Linked DNA regions of Pigmentiphaga sp. H8. The protein of the gene in region 2 interacts with the protein of the main gene of each other region in a pairwise test. Links are inferred from orthologs where the notes say so. Each region holds a gene or a part of one and is shown on either strand. Other genes may lie near its edges.

Evidence for each region.
Region 1: the proteins of rlmB (region 2) and EGT29_RS15485 interact in binary tests that used the Escherichia coli proteins (3 or more experiments, as listed by UniProt). The link is inferred for Pigmentiphaga sp. H8 from one-to-one orthologs.
Region 3: the proteins of rlmB (region 2) and tsaE interact in binary tests that used the Escherichia coli proteins (3 or more experiments, as listed by UniProt). The link is inferred for Pigmentiphaga sp. H8 from one-to-one orthologs.

The regions. Positions count from the first base shown.
Region 1 is NZ_CP033966.1:3,269,257-3,279,192, reverse strand. The notes cover bases 4,348-7,246. They hold EGT29_RS15485 (NAD(P)H-hydrate dehydratase), read right to left. Parts: upstream 6,611-7,246; coding sequence 5,084-6,610; downstream 4,348-5,083. Other genes in these bases: EGT29_RS15480 (D-amino acid dehydrogenase), read right to left, coding at 6,614-7,246; EGT29_RS15490 (ABC transporter ATP-binding protein), read left to right, coding at 4,348-5,062. Outside these bases: quinolinate synthase NadA, read left to right, coding at 345-1,484; EGT29_RS15500 (SurA N-terminal domain-containing protein), read left to right, coding at 1,629-3,548; EGT29_RS15495 (arylesterase), read right to left, coding at 3,580-4,296; more of EGT29_RS15490, read left to right, coding at 4,325-4,347; more of EGT29_RS15480, read right to left, coding at 7,247-7,957; purL (phosphoribosylformylglycinamidine synthase), read left to right, coding at 8,091-9,936. UniProt on the Escherichia coli protein: Bifunctional enzyme that catalyzes the epimerization of the S- and R-forms of NAD(P)HX and the dehydration of the S-form of NAD(P)HX at the expense of ADP, which is converted to AMP.
Region 2 is NZ_CP033966.1:2,838,613-2,848,408, reverse strand. The notes cover bases 2,465-5,223. They hold rlmB (23S rRNA (guanosine(2251)-2'-O)-methyltransferase RlmB), read right to left. Parts: upstream 4,335-5,223; coding sequence 3,594-4,334; downstream 2,465-3,593. Other genes in these bases: rnr (ribonuclease R), read right to left, coding at 4,431-5,223; EGT29_RS13515 (hypothetical protein), read left to right, coding at 3,162-3,584; EGT29_RS13520 (hypothetical protein), read left to right, coding at 2,702-3,145; EGT29_RS13525 (hypothetical protein), read left to right, coding at 2,465-2,685. Outside these bases: EGT29_RS13540 (asparaginase), read right to left, coding at 1-309; transcriptional repressor LexA, read left to right, coding at 498-1,148; EGT29_RS13530 (hypothetical protein), read left to right, coding at 1,170-2,039; more of EGT29_RS13525, read left to right, coding at 2,278-2,464; more of rnr, read right to left, coding at 5,224-6,881; EGT29_RS13490 (tripartite tricarboxylate transporter substrate binding protein), read right to left, coding at 7,303-8,280; EGT29_RS13485 (CaiB/BaiF CoA-transferase family protein), read right to left, coding at 8,310-9,506; propionate catabolism operon regulatory protein PrpR, read left to right, coding at 9,673-9,796. UniProt on the Escherichia coli protein: Specifically methylates the ribose of guanosine 2251 in 23S rRNA.
Region 3 is NZ_CP033966.1:4,177,060-4,186,920, reverse strand. The notes cover bases 957-3,780. They hold tsaE (tRNA (adenosine(37)-N6)-threonylcarbamoyltransferase complex ATPase subunit type 1 TsaE), read right to left. Parts: upstream 2,707-3,780; coding sequence 2,206-2,706; downstream 957-2,205. Other genes in these bases: queG (tRNA epoxyqueuosine(34) reductase QueG), read left to right, coding at 2,729-3,780; EGT29_RS19790 (N-acetylmuramoyl-L-alanine amidase), read right to left, coding at 957-2,242. In the rest of the region: EGT29_RS19795 (VTT domain-containing protein), read left to right, coding at 1-594; more of EGT29_RS19790, read right to left, coding at 809-956; more of queG, read left to right, coding at 3,781-3,844; EGT29_RS19775 (tripartite tricarboxylate transporter substrate binding protein BugE), read left to right, coding at 4,067-4,999; EGT29_RS19770 (DUF2214 family protein), read right to left, coding at 5,325-5,804; EGT29_RS19765 (TetR/AcrR family transcriptional regulator), read left to right, coding at 5,897-6,613; site-specific tyrosine recombinase XerD, read left to right, coding at 6,610-7,554; ybaK (Cys-tRNA(Pro) deacylase), read left to right, coding at 7,569-8,054; glycerol-3-phosphate 1-O-acyltransferase PlsY, read left to right, coding at 8,181-8,813; tRNA (adenosine(37)-N6)-threonylcarbamoyltransferase complex transferase subunit TsaD, read right to left, coding at 9,009-9,861. UniProt on the Escherichia coli protein: Required for the formation of a threonylcarbamoyl group on adenosine at position 37 (t(6)A37) in tRNAs that read codons beginning with adenine.

The DNA.
Region 1 (9,936 bases), 430 kb from region 2 along the record:
GCGGGGGGCGGATGCAGGTGCCTGGGCAATCCGCTACAATACGCGCCGAGTCACGGTTCGCAGCCAGAGGGTGCTTAGCTCAGTTGGTAGAGCGGCGCCCTTACAAGGCGTAGGTCACAGGTTCGACCCCTGTAGCACCCACCACTCTGTTGCAGCGTAGACGTGCCGGGATCAAGGGCTTGGAGTCATCCAGGCCCTTTTTCTTTGGGCCGTCGCCGGGACCGCGCCATGCGTTTTTGGGTTTCCGCTATTGACATTCTTTATGCTCATATTTAGCATAAGTCCGGTCGATATTTTTTTATTCAAAAAATGCTCAATATGAGCATAAATAGATGGATGACAGGATGAGCCAGACGCTGCTTCGCACTTTCGATTTCGATTCACCCTCGGCCGCCGGCGGCTCCTGCTCGGTGGGGCAGGCCTGGGCCAAGGTGCCCGAAAGTTTGCCGGGGCAGCGGCGGGACGAACTGAAGGCGCGTATCCGGGCGTTGCTCCAGCGCGAGAACGCGGTGCTGGTCGCGCACTACTACGTGGATGCCGAATTGCAGGAACTGGCAGACGAGACGGGAGGCTGCGTCGCGGACTCGCTGGAGATGGCGCGCTTCGGCCGCGACCATCCTGCCACCACGCTGGTGGTGGCAGGTGTGCGCTTCATGGGGGAAACGGCCAAGATCCTCAGTCCCGAGAAGCGCGTGCTGATGCCGGACCTGGACGCCACCTGCTCGTTGGACCTGGGCTGCCCCCTGGACGACTTCTCGGCCTTCTGCGATGCCCATCCCGACCGCACGGTGGTGGTCTACGCAAACACCAGCGCGGCCGTGAAGGCGCGCGCGGACTGGACCGTCACGTCGGCCATCGCGCTGGATATCGTGGCGGACCTGCACGCTCGCGGGGAAAAGATCCTGTGGGCGCCCGACCGGCACCTGGGCGCCTACATCCAGTCGCAGACCGGGGCCGACATGCTGCTATGGCAGGGGTCGTGCCTGGTGCACGACGAGTTCAAGGGCATCGAGCTCGAATTGCTGCGGGAGGAATATCCGCAGGCCAAGGTGCTGGTGCACCCGGAGTCGCCGCCGGCCGTCGTGGCCCAGGCCGACGTGGTGGGTTCGACCTCGCAGATGATCAAGGCGGCGCGCGAGCTTGACGCCACGCATTTCATCGTGGCCACCGACCAGGGCTTGCTGCACAAGATGCGGCTGGCCGCCCCCGGCAAGGTTTTCATCGCGGCGCCCACGGCGGGCGCAAGTGCGACTTGCAAGAGTTGCGCGCACTGTCCGTGGATGGCCATGAACGGGTTGGAAAACCTGATGGGATGCCTGGAGCAGGGCGCGGGCGAAGTCCTGCTGGAGCCGGCGCTGGGGCGGCAAGCGCGTCGGCCGATCGACCGCATGCTGGATTTCGCCGCCCGCCGCGACTGCCGGGTCAGGGCCAGCGGCGATCTGGCGCGCGACGCCGCGCTGTTTTCCGCGGTCGGGCCGGCGTAGTCCACGCCGGCCGCGGAAGGCATGGAGCCCCAGGCGCCATGCTAGAATCGGCTCGACACTAATGGGTGCCCATTGGCCTTGAGCCTGTGGGCATTTTGCTTGTATGGCCGTCGTGCCGCTGGCATCCGACCGGAGTATTCGCGCATGTTTGACCTCATCCGTAACCATCGCCGCTGGATGCAGTTCGTCCTGCTGCTGCTGATCCTGCCGTCGTTCGTCTTCGTCGGCATACAGGGGTACTCCAGCTTCATGGAAGGCGACAAGTCGCTGGCCAAGGTGGCGGGCGAAACCGTGACGCAGCAGGAGTTCGACGCGGCCTCGCGCAACCGGCTCGACCAGCTGCGCGGCATGATGGGCGCGCAGTTCGATTCGCAGGCCTTTGATACGCCGGCCATGCGCCAGGCGGTGCTGGACGAGATCATCAACACCCGCCTGATCGCGGCCGAGGCCACCAAGAACCATTTCTCGGCCTCCGACGACCAGCTCCGCGCCACCATCCAGGCGATTCCCGCCGTGCAGGAAGACGGCAAGTTCAGCAACGCCCGCTACCGCGACGCGCTGGCCGCCCAGGGCATGACCCCGGTGATGTTCGAGGCCCAGTTGCGCCGCGACCTGGCCCTGCAGCAGGTGCTGGGGCCGGTGGCGCAATCGACCACCATGCCGGACGCCGTCATGGACCGCCTGGTGGCCGCGGCGACCGAGCGTCGCAGCATCCAGACCCTGCGCGTGGCCGCGGCGGACTATCGCGCCAAGGTCAGCGTCAGCGACGACGAGGTGAAAGCCTATTACGAGGCCAATCGCGCCCGCTTCCAGGTGCCGGAACGCGTCGACGCCCAGTACGTGGTGCTGGACCAGGGCGCATCGACCTCCGGCATGACGGTGTCCGAGGACGACATCAAGAACTACTACGAACAGAACAAGGGCCGCTACGGCCAGGAAGAACAGCGCCGGGCCAGCCACATCCTGATCACGGTCGATAGCGGCGCGAGCGAGGCCGTGCGCGAAGAAGCGCGCAAGAAGGCGCAATCCCTGGACGAGCAGGCCAAGGGGCCCAAGGCCGATTTCGCCAAGCTGGCGCGCGAGAACTCGCAGGATCCCGGCTCGGCCACCAAGGGCGGCGACCTGGACTGGTTCGGCCGCGGCATGATGGTCAAGCCTTTCGAGGATGCCGCCTTCGCGCTGAAGGAGGGCGAGGTGTCGGGCGTCGTGACGACCGACTACGGCTTCCACGTCATCAAGCTCACCGGCATCCGTCCGGCCGTGGTCAAGCCCCTGGCCGAAGTCCGCGCCCAGATCGTCGAGGAAATCAAGCAGCAACAGGCTGCTCGCCGTTTCGCCGAGGCCGCCGAGCAGTTCACGAACCTGGTGTACGAGCAAAGCGACACGCTCGACCCCGCGGCCCAGAAGTTCGGCCTGAAGATCCAGGAAGCCCAGGGCGTCACGCGCAGCGGGCTGCAGGGCAACGACGTCATGGGCAATCCCAAGGTGGCGCAGGCTCTGTTCTCGGACGAGGTGCTGCGCGAGAAGCGCAACTCGGGCGTGATCGAACTCGCTCCGAACCGCCTGGCGGCCGTGCGAGTGGTCAAGCATGTGCCGGCATCGGTGCAGCCCCTGGCCGACGTGTCGAGCGGCATCCGCACGCAGCTGACGCAGGACAAGGCGCTCGATCTGGCCCGCGCGGCGGGCGAGGAGCGCCTGAAGGCCCTGCGGGCCAAGGATTCGAGCCAAGGTTTCGGCGCCGCCGTTACCGTGGCGCGCAATGCGCCGCAAGATGTCGCGCCCGCGCTGCTGAACGCGGTCATGAAGGCGCCGGCCGACAAGCTGCCGGCTTTCGTGGGCACGATCGCCGGCGACGACTATGTCATCGCCCGGATCTCCAAGGTCGAGGCCGCGCCCAAGCCCGACGCCGCCGCGATCGCCGGCGAGAAATCGATGATGGAGCGCCGCTGGGCCCAGGCCGAGCAACTGGCCGTGCTACAGACGCTGCGTGAGAAGTACCAGGTCACGGTCTCGCCCGAAGGCACGGCCCTGACCACCGCCGCGCCAGCCGCCGCCGAGCGCTGACGTCGCCGGCCTGCCCCGGGGGCCGGCCGTGTCAGGACTTGCCGGTACCCAGCAGCGGTTCCAGGCGAGGCCAGACGTTGTCCAGCAGGCGCGGCTGCGCCTGCGCCGTGGGATGCAGGCGGTCGGGCTGGAACAGCTCGATGTGCTGGGCGACGCCGTCCAGCAGGAAGGGCAGCAGGGCCGCCTGCTGCTCCTTGGCCACCTTGGAGAACAATTGCTGGAAGCGCTGCGTGTAGTCGCGGCCGTAGTTGGGCGGGATCTGCATGCCCACCAGCAACACGCGCGCGCCAGCCTGGCGCGACGCCTGCACCATCTTGTTCAGGTTCTGCTCGGTCATCTGCAAGGACAGCCCGCGCAGCGCGTCGTTGGAGCCCAGTTCGATCACCACCACGCCCGGCCGATGGCGCGCGAGCAGCGCCGGTAGGCGGCTGACGCCGCCGCTGGTGGTGTCGCCGCTGATGCTGGCATTGACCACGCGGTAGTCGAATTTGCGTTCGCGCAGGCGGGCCTCGAGCAGCGCCACCCATCCCGTTCCGCGCGGCAGGCCGTACTCCGCGGACAGGCTGTCGCCCAGCACCAGCAGGGAAGGCGAGGAACTCGCGGCGGGGGCGGCGGTCTGTGCCAGGGCGGCCGGGACAAGGCCGCACAGCGCGGCCGCGCACAGCGTGCCCGCGAACAGGCGCCGCACGGCGTCGTGCGGGATACGGGCAGCGCCTTGAGGCGGCTGCGACGAGCGAGGCTTTATCATGTCTTTCCTTTCTTCCAGCGATCCAATCATGACGGGACCGACCCGATCCGCCGCGAGCCAGCCCGCGGCCACGCCTGCCGACCAGCCGGCCATCGCTGTGCGATCGCTGACCAAGCGGGTGGCCGATTCGAGCGGCGAGCTCGCCATTCTCGACGCGGTCGATTTTACGGTGGCCTTCGGAGAGACCGTGGCCATCACCGGGAGTTCGGGGTCGGGCAAGTCGACGCTGCTGGGCCTGCTGGCCGGGCTGGACGTGCCGACCTCCGGATCGGTGCACCTGGCCGGCCGCGACCTGTTCGCGCTGGACGAGGACCAGCGGGCCGGCCTGCGGGCGCGCCACGTGGGCTTCGTCTTCCAGTCGTTCCAGTTGCTGCCCCACCTGACCGCGCTCGAGAACGTCATGCTGCCGCTCGAATTGGCGGGCCGCGATGCGCGCGCCGCGGCCACGGCCATGCTGGAGCGGGTGGGCCTGGGCGCGCGCCTGCGCCATTATCCGCGGACCTTGTCGGGCGGGGAGCAGCAGAGGGTGTCCCTGGCGCGGGCCTTCGTGGTGGAGCCGGAGCTGCTGTTCGCCGACGAACCCACGGGCAGCCTGGATTCGGCCACCGGCGAGGCCGTCATCGACCTGATGTTCGAATTGCACCGCGAGCGGGGCACGACCTTGCTGCTGGTCACGCACGATGCGAAGCTGGCGCAGCGCTGCGCACGCCAGTTGGTGGTGGCCGGCGGGCGCCTGGTGCACGATTCGGCCGGCGACGTATCCTGAACTGAACGCCCGCCGCGCGGGTCAGCGTCCGCCGCGATTGCGCAGGTCGCGCGCGGCGGGCGCGATTTCGCTGGCCGTCAGGCCGATCGGGCCGATGCCGCGCGCCACGAGCTCATCGGCGGCGGCGCCGTGTAGCCAGACACCGGCCCGCGCGGCTTCGCCCGTTTCCAGGCCTTGCGCCAGCAGCGCGCCCAACATGCCGGCCAGCACGTCGCCGGTGCCGGCGGTCGCCAGCCCGGCATTGCCGCTGTCATTGATGCTCCAGGCGCCATGCGGCCCGCTCACGATGCTGCCTGCGCCCTTCAGAACCACCCAGGCGCGATAACGCGCGGCCAGTTCGCGGGCGGCCTCGATGCGGTCCGCCTGCACGTCGTCGGTCGAGAGACCCAGCATGCGGGCGGCTTCGCGTGGATGCGGGGTCAGTACCGCGGGGCCGCCGCGGGCCGCCAGGGCGCGGGCCAGGTCGGGCAGCGCGCCCAGCAGGACCAGCGCATCGGCATCCAGCACCATGGGGGCCGAGGCGGGCGCCTCGGCCAGCAGCCGTCCGAGCCAGCGCTCGGCGCCGGCATCGGTGCCCAAGCCGCAGCCCGCGACCCAGCCGCTGACGCCCAGCCGCGCGGCATGATCCAGCAGTCGTTCTGCATCGCGCAGCATGAGCTCGGGATGCTGCGGGTCGCAGGGCAGCGCCAGCGGCGCCGATTCGGCCAGCCCGACCAGGATCTTGCCGGCACCGCCGTACAGGGCCGCGCGGGCGGCCAGCAAGGCCGCGCCGGTCATGCCGGGGGCGCCGGCCAGGATGGCCAGCGTGCCGAAACTGCCCTTATGGCTGTCCTGCTGCCGGGGGCGGAACAGTGCCGCGCAGTCGGCCTGCCGCACGAGCAGGCCGCCGTGGGGCCGCTGGGCATGGCGGGCGATGCCGGCCTCCAGTTCCAGGTCGGCGACGCTGACCGTGCCGGCATGATCGCGGCCGGCACGCGTGTGGAGTCCGGGCTTGTCGGCGATGAAGGTCAGGGTGTGGCGGGCCACGACGGTGCCCGGCTGCGCGCCGCCGGTGTCGGTGTCGAGTCCGCTGGGAGCATCCAGCGCCAGGATAGGCGATCCCTGCCGCGCGGCCCAGGCCGCCCATCGCTGCGCGGTCTCGGGCAGGGGGCGCGAGAGCCCGATGCCGAACAACGCATCGACGATCAGCGTGCGCGACGGATCGGGCAGGTCGCGGGCATCGGGTTCGCCAGCCTGCAACAGGCCCGCGGGCAATTCCTGCCAGGCCTGTTCGGCGTCGGGCGGCCGCTTGCCGGCCGACAGCGCCCAGACGCGGACCTGGCGGCCGGCCTGGTGCAGCAGCGCGGCCAGCATCAAACCGTCGCCGCCATTGTTGCCGGGGCCGCACAGCAGGTCGATCGCGTGCCCGGGCCAGCGTTCGGCGATGAGTGCGGCCGCCGCGCCGGCGGCTCGCCGCATAAGGGTGTGGGGCGGCAGCGCGGCCTGCGCCTCGCGTTCGATCAGCCTGATGGCGGGGGTGCGCAGCAGCCGGTGCGGGTAGGGATCCATGCGCTAATTCTTGCGCGCGTAGCGGCCGATGTCCAACCCGTCCAGTTCGATCTCCGGCGTCCGGCCGGCGACCAGGTCGGCGACGATGCGCCCCGTGCCCGCCGCCATGCTCCATCCCTGCGAACCGTGGCCGACGTTCAGGTACAGCCCGGGCAGCCGGGTGGCGCCGAGTACCGGCGGGCCGTCCGGCGTCATGGGCCGGGTGCCGGCCCACCAGGTCGCGCGCGAGAAATCCAGCATGCCCGGCATCCAGTCCTGAGCCGCCTTGACCAGCGTGCGCAGGGCCTTGTCGCGCAGGGCCGGGCCGCGCCAGCCCAGCTCGGCCGTGCCGGCGACGCGCAGGCGCTGGCCGAGCGGCGTTACCGTCACGCGATAGGTTTCGTCCACGAAGGCGCGGCGCGGACCGATGACGTCGTTGCGCAGGGGGAGGTTGGCGGCATAGCCCCGCACCGGGTAGACCGGCACGCGCACGCCCAGCCGGCCCAGCCACTCCCCGGCGTCGCTGCCCGAGGCCACGACAACCGCCTGCGCCGATAGCGTGCGGCCATCCTGCAGGCGCACGCCGGCGACGATGCCGCCGGCGTTCTGCACGGGCTGGGCGACGGTGTTGAACACGAACTCGACGCCACGCCGTTCGCATTCGGCCGCCAGCAGCCGGGCGAACAGCGGGCAGTTGCCCGACTCGTCGTCCGGATAGTGGATGGCGCCTGCCAGCGGCGTGCCGACGTGGACGGCGTCCTGCAGGTGGACGTCCATCGCCGTGGCTTCCTCCGGGCTCAGCAACTGGTGGGCGATGCCGCTTTCCTGGAGGATCTGGCGGGTGGCCAGCGTCGCGTCCACGTCGCGCTGGGTGCGCAGCAACTGCAGGTAGCCGATGCGGCGTTCGTACTCGAAGCCGTATTCTTCGCGCAGCGCGGCCAGTTGGGCGCGGCTGTAGCGGGCCACGCGCTGCATCGTGCGCTTGTTGGCGGCATAGCGTTCCGCCCGGCACTGGCCCAGCCACTTCACCAGCCATTTCCACAGCGCCGGGTCCAGCGAGGCGCGCAGCGCCACCGGCGCCTCGCTCTTGAACAGATGGGCCAGCACGCGGGCGGGCATGCCCGGGGCGGCCCACGGGGCCGCGTAGTCGGCGGCCAGGATGCCCGCGTTGCCGAAGCTCGATTCCTGGGCGACGCCGCTGCGGCGGTCGACGACGGTTACCTGCATGCCGTGCCGGTTGAGCCAATAGGCGGTGCACACACCGACGATGCCGGCACCGATCACAATCACACGCATGGGGTCTGGTCGCTTCTTCTGGTCGAGCCCGTTTTCCCGCCGGGACGCGAGGGCATTCCGGGGAACGGGCACCGGATTTTAAGCGGGGAGGGCGGGTATTCGCTCGTGGTTTTTCCCGATCCCCCGGTACGAAGTAAAATCACGGCTAGTCACGCGCTTTTCTCGCGTTTTCTCCCTCCTTTCCTCGGCTTCCAGCTCGCTTATCGTGGCCTCCATCCTGCGCCTCTCCGGCCCCCTCGCCCTTTCCTCGTTCCGCCGCGACCGCCTGTTGCGCCGCCTCCAGGCCCTGAATGCCTCGGTGGCGGATGTCTCGGCCCGGTTCGTGCATTTCGTCGCCGTCGAGGGCGACCTGGCCGCCGATGACCGCCAGCGTCTGGAGGGCCTGCTGCGCTACGGCGATCCGGCCCCCGAGGCCCAGCAAGGGCTGGAACTGCTGGTCGTGCCGCGCCTGGGCACGGTTTCGCCCTGGGCCAGCAAGGCCACCGACATCGCCCACAACTGCGGGCTGGCGCAGGTGCGCAGGATAGAACGGGCCGTCGCGTACACGGTGGTCCCGAAGCGGGGCCTGCTGGGCGGCGCCAAGTCGCTGTCGGCGGACGACCTGGCCGCGCTGGCCGGCGCGTTGCACGACCGCATGACCGAGACCGTGGTCGACGGCGCCTTCGACGGCGCCCCGCTGTTCGCGACCCTGGCCGGCAAGCCCATGCAGACCGTGCCCCTGCTGGCCGAGGGCGCGCCGGCGCTGGTGGCGGCCAACCGCAGCATGGGACTGGCGCTGTCCGACGACGAGATCGACTACCTGGTCGAGGCCTTCAACGGCCTCGGGCGGAACCCGACCGACGTGGAACTGATGATGTTCGCCCAGGCCAACAGCGAACATTGCCGCCACAAGATCTTCAACGCCCAGTGGGTCATCGACGGCCAGCCGCAGTCCGAGACCCTGTTCGGCATGATCCGTGCCACGCACAAGGCGCAGCCGGAAGGCACCGTGGTGGCCTATTCCGACAACGCCGCCGTCATGGCCGGGGGCGGGGCGGAGCGCTTCCATGTGCAGCCCGGTACCGAAGGCCAGGTGTACGGCCGCCGCGAAGCGACGGTCCACACCTTGATGAAGGTCGAGACGCACAACCACCCCACGGCCATTTCGCCTTTCCCTGGCGCTTCGACCGGCGCGGGCGGCGAAATACGCGACGAGGGCGCGACCGGTCGAGGCTCCAAGCCCAAGGCGGGCCTGACCGGCTTCACGGTGTCGCACCTGCGTTTCGACGACGCCCTCGAGCCCTGGGAACACGACGGCCACGGCGCACCCGACCGCATCGCCTCGCCCCTGTCCATCATGATCGAAGGCCCCATAGGCGGTGCCGCGTTCAACAATGAATTCGGCCGGCCCAACCTGCTGGGCTATTTCCGGACCTTCGAGCAGACGGCGGGCGGCGTGCGCTGGGGCTACCACAAGCCCATCATGATCGCCGGCGGCCTGGGCAGCATCGACGACGGCCTGACCCACAAGAACGACCTGCCGCCCGGTTCGCTGCTGATCCAGCTGGGCGGGCCCGGCATGCGCATCGGCATGGGCGGCGGTGCCGCCTCCAGCATGGGCGTGGGCAGCAATACCGCCGACCTGGATTTCGATTCCGTCCAGCGCGGCAACCCCGAGATCGAGCGCCGCGCGCAGGAGGTCATCGACCGCTGCTGGCAGCTTGGTGCCGACAATCCCATCCAGTCCATCCACGACGTGGGCGCGGGCGGCCTCTCGAATGCCTTCCCCGAACTGGTGGACGGCGCCGGGCGCGGCGCCATATTCGACCTGCGCAACGTCCAGCTCGAAGAGTCGGGCCTGTCGCCGGCCGAGATCTGGTGCAATGAGTCGCAGGAGCGCTACGTGCTGGCCATCCTGCCGCAGGACCTCGAGCGCTTCGACGCGCTGGCACGCCGCGAGCGCTGCCCCTATGCCGTCGTGGGCGTGGCCACCGAGCAGCGCCAGTTGCGCGTGGTCGATGGCGAGGGCTTCGCGGCGGGCGATGTCGCCGCCGCCGACTGGGCCCGGACCT
Region 2 (9,796 bases):
CAGGTAGTAGGCGGTTTCCTCGAGCGTGTCCGTGCCATGGGTGACGACCACCCCGTCCAGGCCCTCGTCCAGCAGGGATTGCACCCGCGCGGCCAGCGCCTGCCAGAAAGCGGGCGTGGCGTTCTTGCTGTCGATGGCCGCGAACTGCTCGGTCCGGATGCCGGCCGCCTCGTCCAGGCCCGGCACGCGGGCGCACAGCTCGGCCACGTCCAGCGCGCCGGCGGCATAGGCCATCGTGGACTGGGGACGGGCGCCGGCCCCGGCGATGGTGCCGCCGGTGGCGACGATGCAAAGGCGCGGCAGGGACATGGCGGGCGTGCACAGGAGGACGAGAGTCCGATGATACCCGCGGCCGGATTGGCGTTCCCGCGACAGTTGCGTTTTCCGCTTGCGCCGCGCATCGATACTGTATAAAAATACAGTTACTGGATAAAACCACAGAAGCCCGATACGCGCCGTCGCCACCCGGTGGCGGGCGCCCCGCCACGGAGCCCGAGATGTCCAAGCTGACCGCACGCCAACAAGAAATCCTGGATCTCATCCGCCAGGCCATCGTCAAGACCGGCTTTCCGCCCACCCGGGCCGAAATCGCCCAGGCATTGGGCTTTCGCTCGCCCAACGCGGCCGAGGAACACCTGAAGGCGCTGGCGCGCAAGGGCGTGCTGGAATTGTCCGCGGGCACGTCCCGCGGGATACGGCTGAAAGATCCGGTCGTGGCCGAACCGCCGCTCCAGCTCACGCATCCCGTGCTGGCGCAGCTCGTCCTGCCGCTGGTGGGCCGGGTCGCGGCCGGCAGCCCCATCCTGGCCACCGAGCATATCGACAAGGAAATCGGCGTCGACGAGGCCCTGTTCTCGCAACGGCCCGACTACCTGCTCAAGGTACGCGGCAACAGCATGCGCGACGCCGGCATCCTCGACGGCGACCTGCTGGCGGTCAAGAAAGCCGCCCAGGCCCGCGACGGGCAGATCATCGTGGCCCGCCTGGGCGACGACGTCACCGTCAAGGAACTGCGCTACACCGAAACCGGCCTGAGCCTGCTGCCGGCCAATCCCGACTTCCAACCCATCGAAGTCGATCGCGAGCGCGACGATTTCGCGCTCGAGGGCATCGCGGTCGGCCTGATCCGGGCCGGCCTGGTGCATTGAAGACCTAGACGGACGACCATCATGAAACACAGCACGCCCAGCTCCAGTCTTTCCAGCGGATTTCCCGCGCTCGACGCCACCCTGCCCCAGGCCGGATGGCCCGTCGGCGCACTGACCGAAATCCTGGTCCCGCGCGTCGGGCATGGTGAATTGAACCTGCTCGGCCCGCTGCTGAGCCGGCTCACCAAGGCCGGCCGCACCGTGGCACTGCTGGTGCCGCCCTATTTGTCCTACGCGCCCGCACTGATCCAGCACGGCGTCTCGCTGGAATGCGTCAAGCTCGTGCGCACCGACCATCCCCTGGATGGCCTGGACCAACTGGAGTCCGGCGTGCGGGCGGGCGAGTTCGCCGCACTGGTCGCCATCCTGCCCCCTGATCATGCGGCTGCGCAATCCGAAAGTACCGTCCGCCGGCTGTACATGGCCGCGCGGCTGTCCGGGTGCCCCGCCTTCCTGTTTCATACCTGCAGCACGCCCGCCACGACCTCGGCATCCCAATTGCGGCTGCTGGCGGACATGAGCCAGCCCGGCCAGATCCGGCTCCAGCGCATCGCCCCCATTGCCGAAGGCAGCGAAGGCGCGGTCACGCTGGACATCGGCCAGCAAACGGCGCGCGCGGGGTTCAAACCGGGGTTCAAGCGTGCGGCCGGACTTGCCGTGGCGGGAACGCACACGCGCTCCGCCGAGGAAACGGACACGCATGGCACCGACGCGGATACGCTGCCGGCACAACGACCCGCCACCCCGCGTACCGGACAACATGGACCGCACGCCAAGCCGGCCCCGGCGAATCGCAGCCCATGGCCTTTCAAGCAGCGTCGCGGCGCTGGCAGCAGCCGCGGCTATCCGTCCGCGCTGGCACTGCTTTTTTCTCGCGGCTGGAACGCCTGAGTCTCTCCACGGTACTCGCGGCAGAACCGACTGCCGCGGTGCCCTCGCCCCGATGCTCCATTGCCCACGAATTTCAAAATCTCGTGGGCTTTTTTACGTCTTGCAGGCACGACGGCACCCGTTCGGAAGGTGTTGTAACCCAGCCATAACCCCCCGTTTGGAGTATGTATTTTTTCGTACTCATTGCTAGGCTGGTTGCTCCATTCCACTCGCTGCGCCAACCCCGGAAGAGGCCATCATGCAAGCGAAATCCCACGTCATTCACGCCCTCGCGGTACTTGCCACGGCTGCGGCCGCATCGGTCTGGTGCGCCAGCGCGATCGCGCAAAGCGGATCGATCGGAGGCTCGGGTTCGGGCTCGGGTTCGGACGGCCCCCGCGCCGTCGAGGAACAGTCCGCCGCGATCAGCTACAGCTCTCGCGCGGCGGCCTGTGCGCGGGCCAAGTCCCGCGCCTCGGAGTTCGCCCAGCGCAAGAGCAACTTCAAGGACATCAGCCTGGGCGCCTGCGACTGCTCCTCCACCAAGACCAAGCCGTGGCAGCCGGCATTGCAGGCTCAATACGCGATGGAAACAGGCATGCCCCCTCCCACAGGTCCTGTCGACACCCACGAATGCACGGTCACCGCCCGCATTTCGTTCAAATAGCCGCCAGAGGCCAGCCATGAAGACACGCGGGCAAATCAGGGGCCGAGCAACGGCGGCAATGGCCGGTCTGATCGCATGGGCGGCATGCTGGCCGGCTTATGCCTTTAGCGATTCAGATCCACTTCAGCTGAAATGCGTGGGGGAAAGAAGCGATGGCTTCAAGACCCATATATTCATAAACATCGGCGGAAGGTTCGAGATCAGGAACCGATCCAATGAATTGGTTTATGACATACGGAAAGACAATGGCTATGGAACCCCCGGCGACTACTCTCAAGACTACGAAGTCCTGTCCGAAAGAATCGTTTTCCACAGCAGGCTGATCAGCAACAAAAGAATGTACACCGGAGGGGAAATCAATAGAAAAACCGGCCGAATAAGCATTGAAACCACGGAGATGGCTAACAACTTCAGCGGCGTATGCAGCGTGGGAAGCTATGTCCCGGACACCAAGTTTTGAGCTCCGCCCTGACAAAATGAAAAAACACCATCTCCTGAGCGTGGTCCTGACCGCATCCGCTTTTTCTCCCGGGCTGGCGGCGCAAAGCATGATCCTGCTGAAATGCGAACAAACCGCGGCCAACGATGCGGCGTTGAAATGGACGTCATCCCTGGAAGTCAACGTCCAGGAAAAGAAATTGACCTACGATGGCCAGGTCCTGCAACTAGGCAGGAAGACCGAGCGAACCGATGTCAAGAACGGAGAAAACCTGCGCTGGGAATACAGCATCACCGAATGGTCCGATAGCGGAATCGCCTGGGAATTCCGGTTCTATATCAATGGAGTATATAAACCAGAACCGACGCGCTACCGCCTGGACAGGATCAGCGGCAAGTTGAGCGGGCCCCATTCCAGCGGCCCGTGCCGGAGGATCGAGGCATCCGAGAAATTGTTCTAGAGCCGAAGCCTACTTCGCTCCCCGTTGCCTGAGCGTCTCGTACATGCAGACGGCCGACGCCACGCTGACGTTCAGGCTTTCCACGGACCCTTGCATGGGAATCCGGACCAGTTGATCGCAGGTCTCGCGGGTCAGGCGGCGCATGCCCTCGCCTTCGGCCCCCATGACCCAGGCAATGGGCTGGCGAGCGTCCACGTCGTACATGGTCTCGGTGGCTTCGTCGTCGGTACCGACCACCCAGACGCCGCGCTCTTTCAGGCTGCGCAGCGTCCGTGCCAGATTGGTCACGGTCAGGTAGGGAACGCTGTCGGCGGCGCCGCAGGCCACGCGCTGGACCGTCGTGTTCAGGCCCACGGCCCGGTCGCGGGGAGCGACCACGGCATGGACGCCGGCCCCGTCCGCGGTTCTCAGGCAAGCCCCCAGGTTGTGCGGATCGGTGACGCCATCCAGCACCAGCAGAAAGGCCGGGCCCTCGGCATCGTCCAGGACCTCGTCGACATCCATCGCCAATTCGAGCGACTCCGCCAGCGCGACCACGCCCTGGTGGCGCTGTCCCTTGGCCAGCCCGTCCAGGCGCGTCTGCGCCACGGGATGCACCTTGCATCCGGCGGCCTGGGCCTGTTCGACCAGCGTCAGCATGCGCCGGTCGCGGCGCGCTTCTTCGACGTAGATATCCTTGATCGACCCCGGTGCATGGCGCAGCCGTGCGGCCACCGCGTGGAATCCGACCAAAACCTGGCTAGCTGCCATCTTTCACCCCAACATGAATGCTTGCCGCTGCGCGGCGGCAAAAACGACGCGGCGCTGCCCCAGGCAGCGCCGCAATGCCGTTATTAGACCAGAGATTCAGTGCCGCTTGCCGCGACCGTGTTTGGCCGCCGCGCGTTTGCCGCTGCGCGCGCTGGTGGGCTTCTCCGGGGCCGTATGCTTCTTGGGCGCGGCCTTCTTGCCCTTGGGCATCTTGGACATGTCGGTCAGCAGCACGGCCTTGGGCTTGGCCAGCTTGCGTTCGGGCGCGGGGGCGCTGTCACGCTTGATGGCCTTGCGCAGCCCTTCGTAGGTCACGCCCTTGACCAGCTTGAATTCGATGCGGCGGGCCTCGAGGTCGACGCGTGCCACCTGTACCTGCACCTTGTCGGTCAGGCGATAGCGCATGCCCGTGCGTTCGCCGCGCAGCTCGTGCAGGCCGTCGTTGAACTGGAAGTACTCCGCGCCCAGCTCGGACACGTGCACCAGCCCTTCCACGTGGAGTTCGTCCAGCGTGACGAACACGCCGAAAGGCGCGACGCCGGTGACCGTGCCGCTGAAGACGTCGCCCACGTGCTCGCGCATGTACCAGCACTTGAGCCAGGCCTCGACGTCGCGCGAGGCATCGTCGGCACGGCGTTCATTGGCCGAGCAGAACAGGCCCAGTTTTTCCCACAGCGCGTGCTCCTGTTCCTTGGCCGTGCCCGGCATGACCGGCATGTCTTCCAGCGCGTTGGGCACGTAGCGCTTGCCATGCAGCAGCGCCTTGATCACGCGGTGGGTAAGCAGGTCGGGATAGCGCCGGATGGGCGAGGTGAAGTGGGCATAGGCCGGGTAGGCCAGGCCGAAGTGGCCGGCGTTGTCCGGGCTGTACATGGCCTGCTGCATGGACCGCAGCGCCATGGTCTGCAACAGCGGCGCATCCGGCCGGTTCTTGGCGCTGGCCAGCAGCGCCGAATAATCGGCCGCGGCCGGCTTGTCGCCGCCGCCCAGCGACAGGCCGAGCGTTTTCAGGAAATCGCGCAGAGCCTGGAGTTTTTCCGGGGTGGGCCCTTCGTGGATACGGAACAGGCCCGGATGCTTGCTGCGCTCCATGAAGTCCGCGGCGCAGGTATTGGCGGCCAGCATGCATTCTTCGATCAGCTTGTGGGCGTCGTTACGCACGTAGGGAACGATGCTCTGGATGCGGCCCAGTTCGTTGCAGACGATCTTGGTCTCGACCGTGTCGAAATCGATCGCGCCCCGCTTCTCGCGGGCCTGCGCCAGCAACTGGTACAGCGCATACAGGTCCTGGATCTGCGGCAGCACGTTCGCATGTTTGCGGGCGGCCGGGCCGTCGGGCTGCTGCAGCGCTGCCCACACCTCGGTATAGGTGGTGCGCGCGTGCGAGTGCATGACGGCGTTGTAGAACTGGTAGGCCTGGACCGTGCCGCCCTTGGCGCCCGTGGCGGGGATCACCATGTCGCACACCAGCACCAGCCGATCGACGTTGGGATTCAGCGAGCACAGGCCGTTGGAGAGCTTCTCCGGCAGCATGGGGATGACCTTGCGCGGGAAGTACACGCTGGTGCTGCGCTCCAGCGCGTCGGCGTCCAGCGCATCGCCAGGCGTCACGTAGTGCGCCACGTCGGCGATGGCGACGATCAGCCGCCACCCTGCCCGCTTGCGCGTTCCCGTGCCCAGCTCCACCCGCTCGCAATAGACCGCGTCGTCGAAATCGCGCGCGTCCTCGCCGTCGATGGTGATCAGCGGCACGTCGCGCAGGTCGTAGCGGCCGGCCAGGTCGCCCTTGACCACCTCGGAAGGCAGGCGCTCGGCGCGCGCCAGCGCCTTGGCCGAGAATTCGTGCGGGACGTCGAACTTGCGGACGGCGATCTCGATTTCCATTCCGGGATCGTCGATCTCGCCCAGGATCTCGACCACGCGGCCCAGCGGCTGCGTATGCCGGGTCGGTTGCTCGATGATCTCGACCGTGACGACCTGGCCGTGCTGCGCCTGGCCGGTTTCGCCGGGCGGCACGAGGATGTCGTGCTTGATCCGCTGGTCCTCGGGCACGACCAGCGCCAGGCCGCGTTCGTTCAGGAAGCGCCCCACCAGTTTGTTGGTGCGCCGCTCCAGGACCTCGACGATGGTGCCCTCGGGCTTGCCGCGGTAGTCGCTGCCGGCCGGCCGCACCAGCACGCGGTCGCCGTGGAGGACTTTCAGCATTTCCTTGGGCGGCAGGAACAGGTCGTTCTGGCCGTCGTCGCGGATCAGAAAGCCGAAGCCGTCGCGATGCCCCTGCACGCGGCCCGCGATGAAGTCGAGCTTGGTCGACAACAACAGCGCGCCCTTGCGGTTTTGCATCAACTGGCCATCGCGCTCCATGGCCGCGAGCCGGCGCTCGAACCCCACGCTGCCCGGGTCCACACCCAGTCGACGTGCCAGTTCCGCCGGAGCGATGGGGGCATTCGCCTCTCGCAGCAATCCCAGGATTTGCTCGCGAGTGGGCACGTCGGGATCGAAGTCCGCGGGCGTGGAGGGAAGGTTGTTATGGGATCGAGTTGTCAAAGTGTCAGGTTCTCTTTATAATGCGCAGCTTCTGTTGCTACTGCCCCGCATGCAACGGTACACGCAAGGAATAACTTGAGTTTACCGCAGCAAATGTTAGGTAGTTGCGACAATGCCCAGATGGCGGAATTGGTAGACGCACTAGTTTCAGGTACTAGCGCTTAGCGGCGTGGAGGTTCGAGTCCTCTTCTGGGCACCAGTTCTTTGGCAGGCGCAAGCCTTCCAGATAGTTGGAATACCCGCTCAAAGGGTTATTTTAGTTGTGCAGCAGTGCCCAGGTGGCGGAATTGGTAGACGCACTAGTTTCAGGTACTAGCGCTTAACGGCGTGGAGGTTCGAGTCCTCTCCTGGGCACCACTGATAAGCAAAACCCCGCAACTCCAGTTGGCGGGGTTTTTTGTTGCCTGCCGGCATCAGCGCCTCAATCGATGCGGATGTTGGCCGCTTTCACCACGTCGGCGTACTTGCGCAGATCGGCCTCGATCTGGCCGCGGAATTCCGCCGGCGTATTGCCCGACGCGACGATGCCCAGCCCCGCCAGGCGTTCCTTGACCTCGGGCTGGAACACCACGGCGCGGATCTCCCGCTGCAGGCGGTCGACGATCGCGGCCGGCGTGCCCGCCGGCGCCAGGATGCCTATCCACGACGTCACCTCGAAGCCCGGCACCGTCTCGGCCACCGTGGGCACGTCCGGCAGCGACGCCAGGCGCTGCGCGCTGGACACCGCCACGGCGCGCATCTGGCCGCGCTGGATGAAGGGATACGCCCCCGCCACCGCCGTGTAGAGCATGGGCAGCGTCCCGCCGACCACGTCGGCCATGGCCTGGCCGCCCCCCTTGTAGGGAATATGGACGAAATTGGCGCCGGTGCGCACCTTCAATAACTCGCCCGCCAGGTGCGGCGTGCTGCCGGTGCCCGCGCTGCCGTACGAGACGCCGGCCGGGTTGCGCTTGGAATAGGCGACCAGCGACGCGAAATCGGTTGCCGGCAGCGAAGGATGGGTCACGATGACCAGCGCGGCATCGCCGATCTTGCTGACGGGAGCCAGGTCGCGCAAGGTGTCGAACGGCACCTTGGCATAGACGTGCGGGTTGATGACCAGCGTGCCGTCGAAGCCGACCACCAGCGTGTAGCCATCGGGCGCGGCCGTGGCCGCGAGCTGGGTGCCGATGTTGCCCGAGGCGCCGGGCTTGTTCTCGACCATCACCTGCTGGCCCAGGCGGTGGCTCAGGTGCTCGGCCACGATGCGGGCGCCGGTGTCGGTCACGCCCCCGGGCGCGAAGGGCACGATCAGCCGGATCGGCTTGCTGGGGTAGTCCTGGGCGCGGACGCCGCCGGCCGCCAGGCACAGCGCGGCCAGCACGGGTGCGCAAAGCGCGGATGACCATCGTATCGCCATGTTGTCTCCTCCTTGGTTTGATCTTGTCGTCAGCCTATCGCGCCCTGCCCGCGCAGGCTGGCCAGCCGGTCCGGCGCATAGCCCAGCCAGTCGCCCAGCACGGCGTCGGTCTGGGCGCCCAGCCGCGGCGGCGCGCCGAAAGATGCCGGTGCCGCGCCCGAGAGCTTGACCGGATTGCCCGGCATGCGCAGCGACGTTCCGTCGGGCAGCGGCACCTCGGCCACCATGTTCCGCGCCACGACCTGGGGGTCGGCCAGCGCCTGCGCGAAGTCGTTGACCGGGCCGCAGGGAATGCGGGCGGCCTCCAGCCGCGCGAGCCAGTGGGCGGTGGGCTGCTTGCGCAGCTCCTCCGAGATGATCTCGTCGATGCGCGCCTTGTCGGCGAAGCGCACCGGCTGCTGGAGATACTCGGGCCGCCGCAGTTCGGGCACGTCGATGAAGTCCACGAAGCGCTCGAAGAAGGCGTCGCCGATGCAGGCGATGATGATGTGGCCATCCGCGGTCGGATAGCAGTTGTAGGGCACGTGCACGAAGTGGCCGTTGCCTATGCCTTCGGGAACCTGGCCGGACATGAAGTACATCGTGGCCATGTAGTTCAGCAGCGAGACCTGCACGTCCAGCATGGCGATGTCGACGTGCTGTCCCCTGCCCGTCTGCTCGCGCTCGACCAGGGCCGCCAGCACGCCTATCGCGCCGAAGGTGCCGCCGCCCAGGTCGCCAATGGGGATGCCGCTGCGTATCGGCCCCGTGGCCGGCGTGCCGGTGATCGACATGCCGCCCCCCATGGCCTGCACCACCTGGTCGAACGCGGGCCGCTGCGTGGCCGGCCCGGTCTGCCCGAATCCCGTCACCGAGCAGGTGACGATGCGCGGGTTGACCTTGGCCAGCGACGCATGGTCGATGCCCAGCCTTTCGGTCACTCCCACGCTGAAGTTGTCGAACACCACGTCGGCGCGCCGCACCAGGTCCAGGAAGACCTCGCGGCCCGCCGGCTGCTTCAGGTCGACGCAGACGCTTTCCTTGTTCCGGTTGAGGGTGACGTAGTAGGCGCCCATGCCGTCGCGCGAATGCTGCGGATCGTTCTCGAGCAGCCGGCGCGTGCCTTCGCCCTTCCCCGGAGGTTCGACCTTGATGGTGCGCGCGCCCAGGTCGGCCAGCAGCATGGTGCCGTAGGGCCCGGAAAGCATGTGGGTCAAGTCCAGCACGGTAATGTGTTCGAGGGCCAATCCGCTATCTCCTTGAAGACGATGCCGGGACGGTGCAATCCCCGTGCCACCTGCGAACTCCGCGGCAAGGCCTTGATTCATCGGCGTTTTCCCGGTCTGGCGACTTTGTCCGGACGTTTCATGGAACAATCATGGAACAGACAGGACGTCTTACCAAGACACGATCATGCTTCCCCTTTCCTCGCCTCCCCCGGGCCTGCCGCGCCTGTGTTTCGTCAGCTACCGGCACATTCGCGAACTGGCCATGCCGGTCGTTGCCGAATATGCGCAGCGGGCGCGGATCGAGGTCG
Region 3 (9,861 bases), 1.3 Mb from region 2 along the record:
GCGCAATATGGCGCCTGGATCTACCTCATCCTGTTCCTGATCGTGTTCGCCGAGACCGGCCTGGTCGTCCTGCCCTTCCTGCCGGGCGATTCGCTGCTGTTCATCGCCGGCGCCTTCGCCGCCACCGGCAGCATGCATCCCATGGTGCTGATCGTGCTGCTGCTGATCGCCGCGGTCTCGGGCAATACCGTCAACTACTACGTGGGCCGCTACATCGGCCCCCGCGTGTTCTCGCAGAACATCCGCTTCCTGGACCGCGCGGCCCTGATCAAGACCCATGCCTTCTACGAGAAACACGGCGGCAAGACCCTGATCATCGCCCGCTTCCTGCCCGTGGTCCGGACCTTCGCCCCCTTCGTCGCCGGCGTCGGCTACATGACCGTCGCCCGCTTCCAGTTCTTCAACATCATCGGCGCGCTGCTATGGGTGCTCCTGCTCGTCCTGGCCGGCTACTTCTTCGGCAACCTGCCCCTGGTGCGCGAACACCTGAACACCATCGTCCTGATAGGCCTGGCCGCCGCCATCGTCCCCGTGGTCCTGGGCGGCCTGTGGAAACTGATAGGCGGCCTGAAGTCGCCCCCCCCTACGCGCTGAGGGGAAGCCCACCCCCTACGCCCTTCGGGCGCCCCCTCAAGGGGGCGGCGCTGGCGGACCGGCAAAGCCGGATCCGCCGCGCCCGGGATCAAGGCAAGCATGCGGTGCTCCGCACCAAGACAACCCCACCAGACCCAGGATGCGGTGGATCCGGCTCCGCCGGTCCACCCGCATCGCCCCCTGGGGGGCGCGCGAAGCGCGTAGGGGGGGACCCCTACGTCAGTTTGTTCTTCGACAGAGGCGGGTTCTTCGCGAAATAGCGCTGGATGCCCTGCATGATGGCGGTCGCCATGCTGCTCTGGTAGGACACGTCCGATAAGCGCTTTTCCTCTTCCGGATTGCTGATGAAGGCGGTTTCGACCAGGATGGACGGGATGTCGGGCGCCTTCAGCACGGCGAAGCCGGCCTGCTCGACCCGCGGCTTGTGCAGGCGGTTGATGTTGGACAGTTCGTCCAGCACCGCGCGGCCGAGCTTGAGTGAATCGTTGATCTGGGCCGTGGTGGACAGGTCCAGCAGCACCCGGGCGATCTGTTTGTCGTGCGAGCCGATGTTGACGCCGCCGATCAGGTCGGAGGCGTTCTCCTTGGCCGCCAGCCAGCGTGCCGCGCTGCTGCTGGCCCCGCGTTCGGACAGAGCGAACACCGACGAGCCGCGCGCGTCCGGCTTGATCCAGGCGTCGGCGTGCACCGATACGAACAGGTCGGCCTGCACCCGCCGCGCCTTCGCCACGCGCACGTGCAGCGGCACGAAGTAATCGCCGTCGCGGGTCAGCATGGCGCGCATGTTGGGCTGCTGATCGATCATGGCCTTGAGCCCGCGCGCGATCCGCAGCACGACGTCCTTTTCCCGCGTGCCGCCGCGGCCGATCGCACCGGGGTCTTCGCCGCCGTGTCCGGGGTCCAGCGCCACCGTGATCATCCGCGCCACCTGCGGCGCGGGATCGGACCGGCGGCGGATGGACGGTGCCTGGGGCGCCGCTTCCGGAATGGGCGCGCCGTTGGCCCCGGCCCCCGTGCCGGGTGCCGGGATGGCGTCGCGTTCGGACTGCAGGTTTTCCAGGATCTGCGCCATCGGGTCGTCGCCGCCCTTGTTCGCCAGCGCGACCAGGGGATCCTGGGCCGCCTTGGGGTAAAGGTCGAGCACGAGGCGGTGCTTGTATTCACCCACGGGCTTGAGGCTGAAGACCTGGGGGATGGTTTCCTGTTTCAGGTCCAGCACCAGCCGCACCACGTTGGGACGGTTCTGTCCGACGCGCACGCTGGCGATGTACGGATCGTCGGGCCGGACCTTGGACACCAGGTCGCGCAGCGCGGCGTTCATTTCCACGCCTTCGATATCCAGGACCACGCGGTCCGGATTGTCCAGCACGAAATGCTCGGTCTTGAGTTCGGCGTCCAGCTCCAGCGTGAGCCGGGTGTAGTCGGGGGCGGGCCACAGGCGCACCGCGACCAGTTCGGCGGCCCGCGTGGCCGTCGGGACCAAAGGCACCACCAGCGTGGCGGCCAGGCCGGCTACCAGCCGCCGGCGGGAGATGCCGCGGGGCGCGAGCACCCCTTGGGCCTGGGCATAGGACAGGGCCGGCGTGCCGGCCGGAAGGTCGGGGTCGGGTTCTAGCTCGTCGCGTCGGGAAAAAGTGTGTTCAGCCATGCCTGCCCTTTTGCGGTGTGGGCATCGAGCGTCACTCCGCGTCCTGCGCCTTCATAAGACAGCGCGATGTCCAGGTCCGGGACCGGGAGCGCACCGCCTGCGCGTTCCGCCCATTCGATGAGCACGAGGGCGTCATCGCGCAGGGCGTCCCGGAATCCGGCGTCGAGCCACTCGCGTGGATCGGTAAAACGATAAAAATCAAAGTGATAGCAGTATAAGTTCGAAACTTTGTAAGGTTCAACTAGCGTGAACGTCGGACTTTTGATTCGACCTGTAACGCCGACTCCGCGCAACAGTGCCCGGGCGAAGCTGGTTTTGCCGGCGCCGAGGTCGCCGTGGAGGTGGATGCGGCCCCCGTTGGCGACCAGCGGAGCCATCCGGGCGGCCAGGGCTTCGGTGGCGGATTCGTCGGGCAGATGGGCGTGGCGGGCGTTGGACATGGCGGGATGAAGGGCAGGGTTCATGGGCATGGGCTACCATGACAGTATGTCAGCGTCGCCCCCGTTTACCCCCGTTTCCACCCAGGACGGCCCCGACCTGGCCGCGCTGGCCGAAACCATACGCGGCTGGGGCCGGGAGCTGGGTTTTTCCGCAGTGGGGTTCGCCGACCTTGACCTGGACGAGGCCGGCCAGCGGCTGGCCGCCTGGGTGGCCGAGGGCATGCATGGCGAGATGGATTATATGGAGCGTCACCTGCCGCTGCGGCAGGATCCTGCTCAATTGGTCTCGGGGGCCCGCTCAGCCATCATGGTGCGCATGGACTACGCCCCGCTGGATGGACCCGCGCTGGCGGCGCGCCAGCGGCAGGCCCTGGAAGCGGGCGACCGGGCGGTCGTCGCCGCCTATGCCCTGGGCCGGGACTACCACAAGGTCCTGCGGCAGCGCCTGCAGCGGCTGGCGGACCGCATCGCCCAGCATGCCGGCCCCTTCGGCTACCGCGTCTTCACCGATTCGGCGCCGGTCATGGAAGTGGAGCTGGCGCGCAAGGCCGGGCTGGGGTGGCGCGGCAAGCATACGTTGTTGCTGTCGCGCGACGGAAGTTGGTTCTTCCTGGGCGAGATCCTGACCGACCTGCCCCTGCCGGCCGACCACCTGGAGACGCCGCACTGCGGACAATGCCGCCGCTGCATCGACGCCTGTCCGACCGGCGCCATCGTGGCGCCCTACGTGGTGGACGCCCGGCGCTGCATCTCCTACCTGACCATCGAGCTCAAGGGCAGCATTCCCGAGGCGCTGCGGCCCGCCATCGGCACGCGCGTATACGGCTGCGACGACTGCCAGACCGCCTGTCCCTGGAACAAGTACGCGCGCGCCTGCGCCGAGGGGGATTTCGCGCCGCGCCATGGGCTGGACACGGCATCGCTGCTCGATCTGTTTGCCTGGACCGAGCGGGATTTCGACCAGCGCACCCAGGGCAGCGCGATCCGCCGCATCGGCTACGAACGGTGGCTGCGGAATCTGGCGGTGGCGCTGGGCAACGCACCGGCCTCGGACGAGGCGCGCGCCGCGCTGCGCGAGCGGGCCGATCACCCCAGCGAACTGGTCCGCGAGCACGTGCGCTGGGCTCTGGCGTGCCAGGGTCGGGGAAAACGAGAGGTTTGACACGCATGGCGTGTCAAACCTGTTTGCTATTCTTTTGACCAGGCCCGCTTGAACCATGAGATCAAGAAGGCATGGTCGGCGCACAGCATGGAGACTCGTGCGCAGACACCTCCGCATCGTTGCGGCACGGGCCGATTCCGTGAAGGACCATCCACAAGAGGAGTACGCATGAAAGCAGCAAGAATCGCCGCTTCGCTGGCGGGGTTGACCGTGTCCGCCGCCATGCTCGCCGTGCCCGGCACGGCCGCCGCCCAGTCCTATCCCAACAAGCCGGTACGCGTCATCGTGCCGTTCGCGCCCGGCGGCTCGACGGACATCATCGCCCGGCTCGTGGGCGAGCGCATGGGCCGCGAACTCGGCCAGCCCTTCGTGATCGAGAACCGCGGCGGCGGGGGCGGGGCCATCGGCGCCAGCGAAGCCGCGCGCGCCGCGCCGGACGGCTACACGCTCAGCATCGCCACCGTCTCGACGATGGCCATCAACCCCGCGTGCAACCCCAAGCTGGGCTACGACCCGCTCAAGGACTTCCAGCCGGTCACCAACTTCGCCCACACGGCCAATGTGCTGGCCGTCAACCCCAAGGTCCCGGCCAACGACTTCAAGTCCTTCCTGGAACTGGCCAAGAAAGAACCCGGCAAGTTCTCGTTCGCCACCTCGGGCACTTGCAGCATCAACCACTTCCTGGGTGAACTCTTCCAGCTGGGTACGGGCGCCAAGATCGTCCACATTCCCTATCGCGGTTCGGGGCCGGCCATCGCCGACGTGGTCGGCGGCCAGGTGCAGATGCTGTTCGACAACCTGCCTTCGTCCATGCCCAACATCCAGGCCGGCAAGCTCAAGGCGCTGGCGGTCGCGTGGGACAAGCGGGTGGACGGCCTGCCCGACGTGCCCACGTTCAAGGAACTGGGCCTGCCGCTGATGAACGATCCGGCCTGGTACGGCCTGCTGGCTCCCGCCGGGACGCCCGCCGACATCGTCAACAAGCTGCGCGACGCCGCTGTGAAGGTGCTGTCCGATCCGCAGGTGAAGGACACCCTGGCCAAGCAGGGCGCCGCCGCCGTCGGCAACACGCCCGCCGAATTCCGCACCGAGATCGAGAAGGAACTGAACAAGGCGAAGGACGTGGTGAAGAAGCAGAACATCAAATTGGAGTAGGACCCCCCCTACGCGCTTACGCGCGCCCCCCAGGGGGCGGCACTGGCGGACCGGCGGAGCCGGATCCGCTGTGCCCTGGATCTGGGACGACCGCGAATACGGGAACGGCCTTGCATCTGATGCAAGGCCGTTCTCATTTGTGCTGACAAGAGGCAAGAATGTCTGTCCTCCGCCAGCCAGGTTGTACCCCAGGATGCGGTGGATCCGGCTTTGCCGGTCCGCCCGCATCGCCCCCTTGAGGGGGCGCCCGAAGGGCGTGGGAGTGGGTTTCCCTTCCGGTCCACCCGCATCGCCCCCTGGGGGGGCGCGCGAAGCGCGTAGGGGGCTAAATCCCTCTGGCCATGGCGGCGGCCAGGATGGGGAGGGCTAGCCAGCCCAGGAACTGGAGGCGGATGGCCTTGCGGACTTTGCCGATGTCGGCGGGCGATGGCTGGAAGGCGGGGTCGTTGCGGGCTTGCTGGCGCCAGCGCAGGTAGTTGATGGTGGGCAGGGCCGAGATGGCGCCCACGGCCAGGAAGACCGCGATCTTGGCCCAGAAGACGGGGTTGTCCAGGTAGAAGGCCGCGCCCTTGGGGCCCCAGGCGACGCGTGCCGCGCCGATGGCCAGGATCAGCATGGCCAGGCTGCCGTACCAGGCGTCGGTCTTGCCGAGCAGGGCCAGGGGAATGGCGGGGCGCGACGGGCCCAGGAGCGTCCATTGCATGGCCAGTGCCGCGGCCATGCCCAGGAAACAGAGGTGGTGCATCCAGGCGAGAATGAAGTCGGCGATCATGGTCTTGACGCTGTCTAGATAAAGAAACGCCACGATAGTCTTTGATGTTTACACTGTCAAGAAAAAATCCGGCCGTGCCGCCCGGCCAATTTGACGGCGTAAAGATTTCTTTGCGAAGATGGCGCATGCGAGCTGATCTTCCCCCGGGCGGCAAGCGCCCCCGTCGCACCGTTGCCCGCCAGGCGGGTTCCTATCACCACGGCGACCTGCGCCAGGCGTTGCTCGACGCGGCGCAATCCCTGCTCGACGAGCGCGGCCTCGAAGGTTTCACGCTGCGCGAATGCGCGCGCCGCGCCGGGGTCTCCCATGCGGCGCCCGCGCATCACTTCGGCGATGCCGCCGGTTTGCTGACGGCCTTCGCCGCCGAGGGGTTCCGGCAGCTGTCGGCCATGATGCGGGCCTATCGCGACAAGGCGACCGCCTCGCCGCAGGCCCAATTGCGGGCCGTGGGGCTGGCATACATCGATTTCGCCATCGGCCATCGCGCCCGGTTCCAGTTGATGTTCCGCTACGACCGCTTGTCGCCGGGCGATGCCGGATTGGAGCAGGCGGGCAGCGAGGCCGCCGGCCACTTGTCCACCACCTTGGCCGGCGCGCTGGCCGAGCGGGGGCTGGACGGGCAGGGCCAGGACTTCGAGCGGCGGCTGTTGCTGGCCTGGTCGGCGGTCCACGGTTTCGCGACCTTGCTGCTCGAAGGCCGGCTTGACGGCTGGCGTGGCCGGCAGTCTGTTCCCGCGTTCGCGTCCCGGACGGGCGACGACGTGCTGGCTGTCCTGGAAGTGGCCTTGCTGGCGCCGCCCGGCGCCGGCACGCGGCGGCGCAGCCGGGGGCGCACGGCATGAACGCGGCCCGGGACGGCCGGGGCCGGTCCAGGCAGGGGGTGGCGCGCCCGGATGACGATCCCGGCATCGCGGCCTTTCTCGAAGCCATGTGGCTGGAGGACGGATTGTCCGACAACACCCTGCGTGCCTATCGCCAGGACTTGTCGGCCTTCGACGCCTGGCTGAAAGAAAAACGCGCCTCGGCACTGGATCGCGCCCAGGCGCACGACATCGAGGCGTGGTTCGCGGCGGTCCACCACCAGAGCAAGGCCACCACGGCCAACCGGCGGCTGGCGACGCTGCGCCGCTATTTCCAATGGGCCCTGCGCCTGCACCGCGTGCAGGCCGATCCCTGCCTGACGCTGCGTGCCGCCAAGCAGCCGCCCCGCCTGCCCAAGACGCTGTCCGAGGCCCAGGTCGAGGCCCTGCTGGGCGCGCCGGACCTCGACACCGACCTGGGGCTGCGTGACCGCGCCATGCTGGAAACGCTGTACGCCACGGGCCTGCGCGTGTCCGAGCTGGTCGATCTGAAGTCCCTGGACGTCGGCTTGAACGAGGGCGTGGTGCGCGTGGTCATGGGCAAGGGCGGCAAGGACCGGCTCGTGCCGCTGGGCGCGGAGGCGGCGCACTGGATCACGCGCTATCTGGAGGCGTCGCGTCCCGCGCTGCTGGGCGGCAAGATCAGCGATGCGCTGTTCGTGACCGCCCGCGCTACCGCCATGACGCGGCAGAGCTTCTGGCTGATCGTCAAGAAATACGCGCTGCGGGCCGGCATACGCGCGGCCCTGTCGCCGCATGTGCTGCGGCACGCCTTCGCCACGCACCTGCTCAATCATGGCGCCGACCTGAGAGTGGTGCAGATGCTGCTGGGGCATGCCGACATCTCCACCACGCAGATCTATACGCATATCGCGCGCGAGCGTCTTAAACTGCTGCACGCGCGGCATCACCCGCGAGGCTGAGGCCGCCCTTCATCATGAGCAAAGCCCGACACGTTTCAGAAACTCCCGCCACGCAATTCCTGCGCAAGCACGGCGTCGCCTTCACCGAACATGCCTACGACTACGTCGAACACGGGGGTACGTCGGAATCGGCGCGCCAACTGGGCGAGGACGAGCACGCCGTGGTCAAGACCCTGGTCATGGAAGACGAGGCCGCCCGGCCGCTGATCATCCTGATGCATGGGGACAAGGAAGTGTCGACCAAGAACCTGGCGCGGCAGATCGGCGTCAAGAAGGTGGCGCCCTGCAAGCCCGAGGTGGCGCAGCGGCATTCGGGCTACCAGGTGGGCGGCACCTCGCCCTTCGGAACCCGCAAGGCCATGCCGGTGTACGTGGAAGGCAGCGTGCTCGACCTGCCGCGCATCCTCATCAACGGCGGCCGCCGGGGGTATCTCGTGGGGATGGCCCCCGGCGAACTGGTCCGCCTGTTGAAGGCCGTTCCCGTCGCCGCGGCGCTATGACGCAAGCGTGCGCGGCGGATTTCGTGCGCTTGCAGCGGGACAGTGTCCTGCCCAACCGGTAGAATCGCCGCCTGTCATGCCATCGTCACCGTGACGTGGCCACATAGGCCCAAGGGTTCCCCATCCATGATCACCGTCGCCGCCGCCGTCATCGCCTATCTGATCGGTTCCATTTCGTTCGCCGTGGTCGTGAGCCGGGTGATGGGGCTCGACGATCCGCGCTCCTACGGCTCGGGCAATCCGGGCGCCACCAACGTGCTGCGCTCGGGCAGCAAGGCCGCCGCGATCCTGACGCTGATCGGCGACGCCTTCAAGGGCTGGGTGGCGGTGTGGCTGGCCCAGGTCTACGCGTATCGGCTCGGCTTGGGCGAAACCACGATCGCGGTGGTGGCGCTGGCGGTATTCCTGGGCCACCTGTACCCGGTGTTCTTCCGGTTCAAGGGCGGCAAGGGCGTGGCGACCGCGCTGGGCGTGCTGCTGGGCCTGCAGCCCTGGCTGGGCGTGGCCACGCTGGCGACCTGGCTGATCGTGGCGCTGTTCTTCCGTTATTCGTCGCTGGCGGCGATCGTCGCGGCCGTCTTCGCGCCCATCTACTACGTGTTCGGCCACGGCGTGGCCTGGACCGCCGATTCCCGGATCGGCACCGCCATCGGCCTGATGGCGCTGATGCTGCTCTACCGCCATCGGCAGAACATCTCCAAGCTGATGGCCGGCAAGGAAAGCAAGCTCGGAGGGAAGGGGTCCCCCCCTACGCGCTGAGGGGAAGCCCACCCCCTACGCCCTTCGGGCGCCCCCTCAAGGGGGCGGCGCTGGCGGACCGGCAAAGCCGGATCCGCGGCGCCCAGGATCAAAGCAAGTACGCGGTGCTCTGCATCGATATATCCCCACGCAGACCCAGGATGCGGTGGATCCGGCTCCGCCGGTCCACCCGCATCGCCCCCTGGGGGGCGCGCGTCAGCGCGTAGGGGGGGGCTCCAATGGCCACCGGGGTTGGACCGTGAAGCTCATGTGGCGCTCGGTGGGGTTGGCCAGGCCGGCTTGCAGGCGCAGGGCGCCGGCGAAGGCGATCATGGCGCCGTTGTCGGTGCACAGTTCCAGCGGCGGAAAGAAGACCTGGGCGCGCAGGCGCGCGAGGTGGGTGGCCAGGCGTTCGCGCAGCAGCCGGTTGGCGCCCACGCCGCCGGCGACGACCAGGCGCTTCAGGCCGGTGGCCTCGAGGGCCTTGGCGGCCTTGGCGACCAGTACCGAAACGATGGCATCCTGCGTGGCCGCGGCCAGGTCGGCGCGGGCTTGCGCGTCGTCGGCGTCCAGGGTTTTCATGCGGGTCAGCACGGCGGTCTTCAGGCCGCTGAAGCTGAAATCCAGATCGGGGCTGTGCAGTTTGGGGCGGGGCAGGTCGAAGCGGTCGGCGCGGCCGGATTCGGCCAGCCGGGACAGCGCCGGTCCGCCGGGGTAGCCCAGGCCCAGCAGCTTCGCGGTCTTGTCGAAAGCCTCGCCGGCAGCATCGTCCAGGGTCTCGCCCAGCAATTCGTAGCGTCCCACGCCGTCCACCCGCATGAGCTGGGTGTGCCCGCCGGAGACCAGCAGCGCGACGAAAGGGAATTCGGGCCGGGGCGTCGCCAGCAGCGGCGACAGCAGGTGTCCTTCCAGGTGATGGATGGCGATGGAGGGCAGGTCGCGGGCCCAGGCGATGGCTTGCGCCACGCTGGCGCCCACCAGCAGCGCGCCGGCCAGGCCCGGCCCGGCGGTGTAGGCGACCGCGTCGACGTCGTCCAGGGTCAGGCCGGCATCGTTCAGGGCCTGCTGC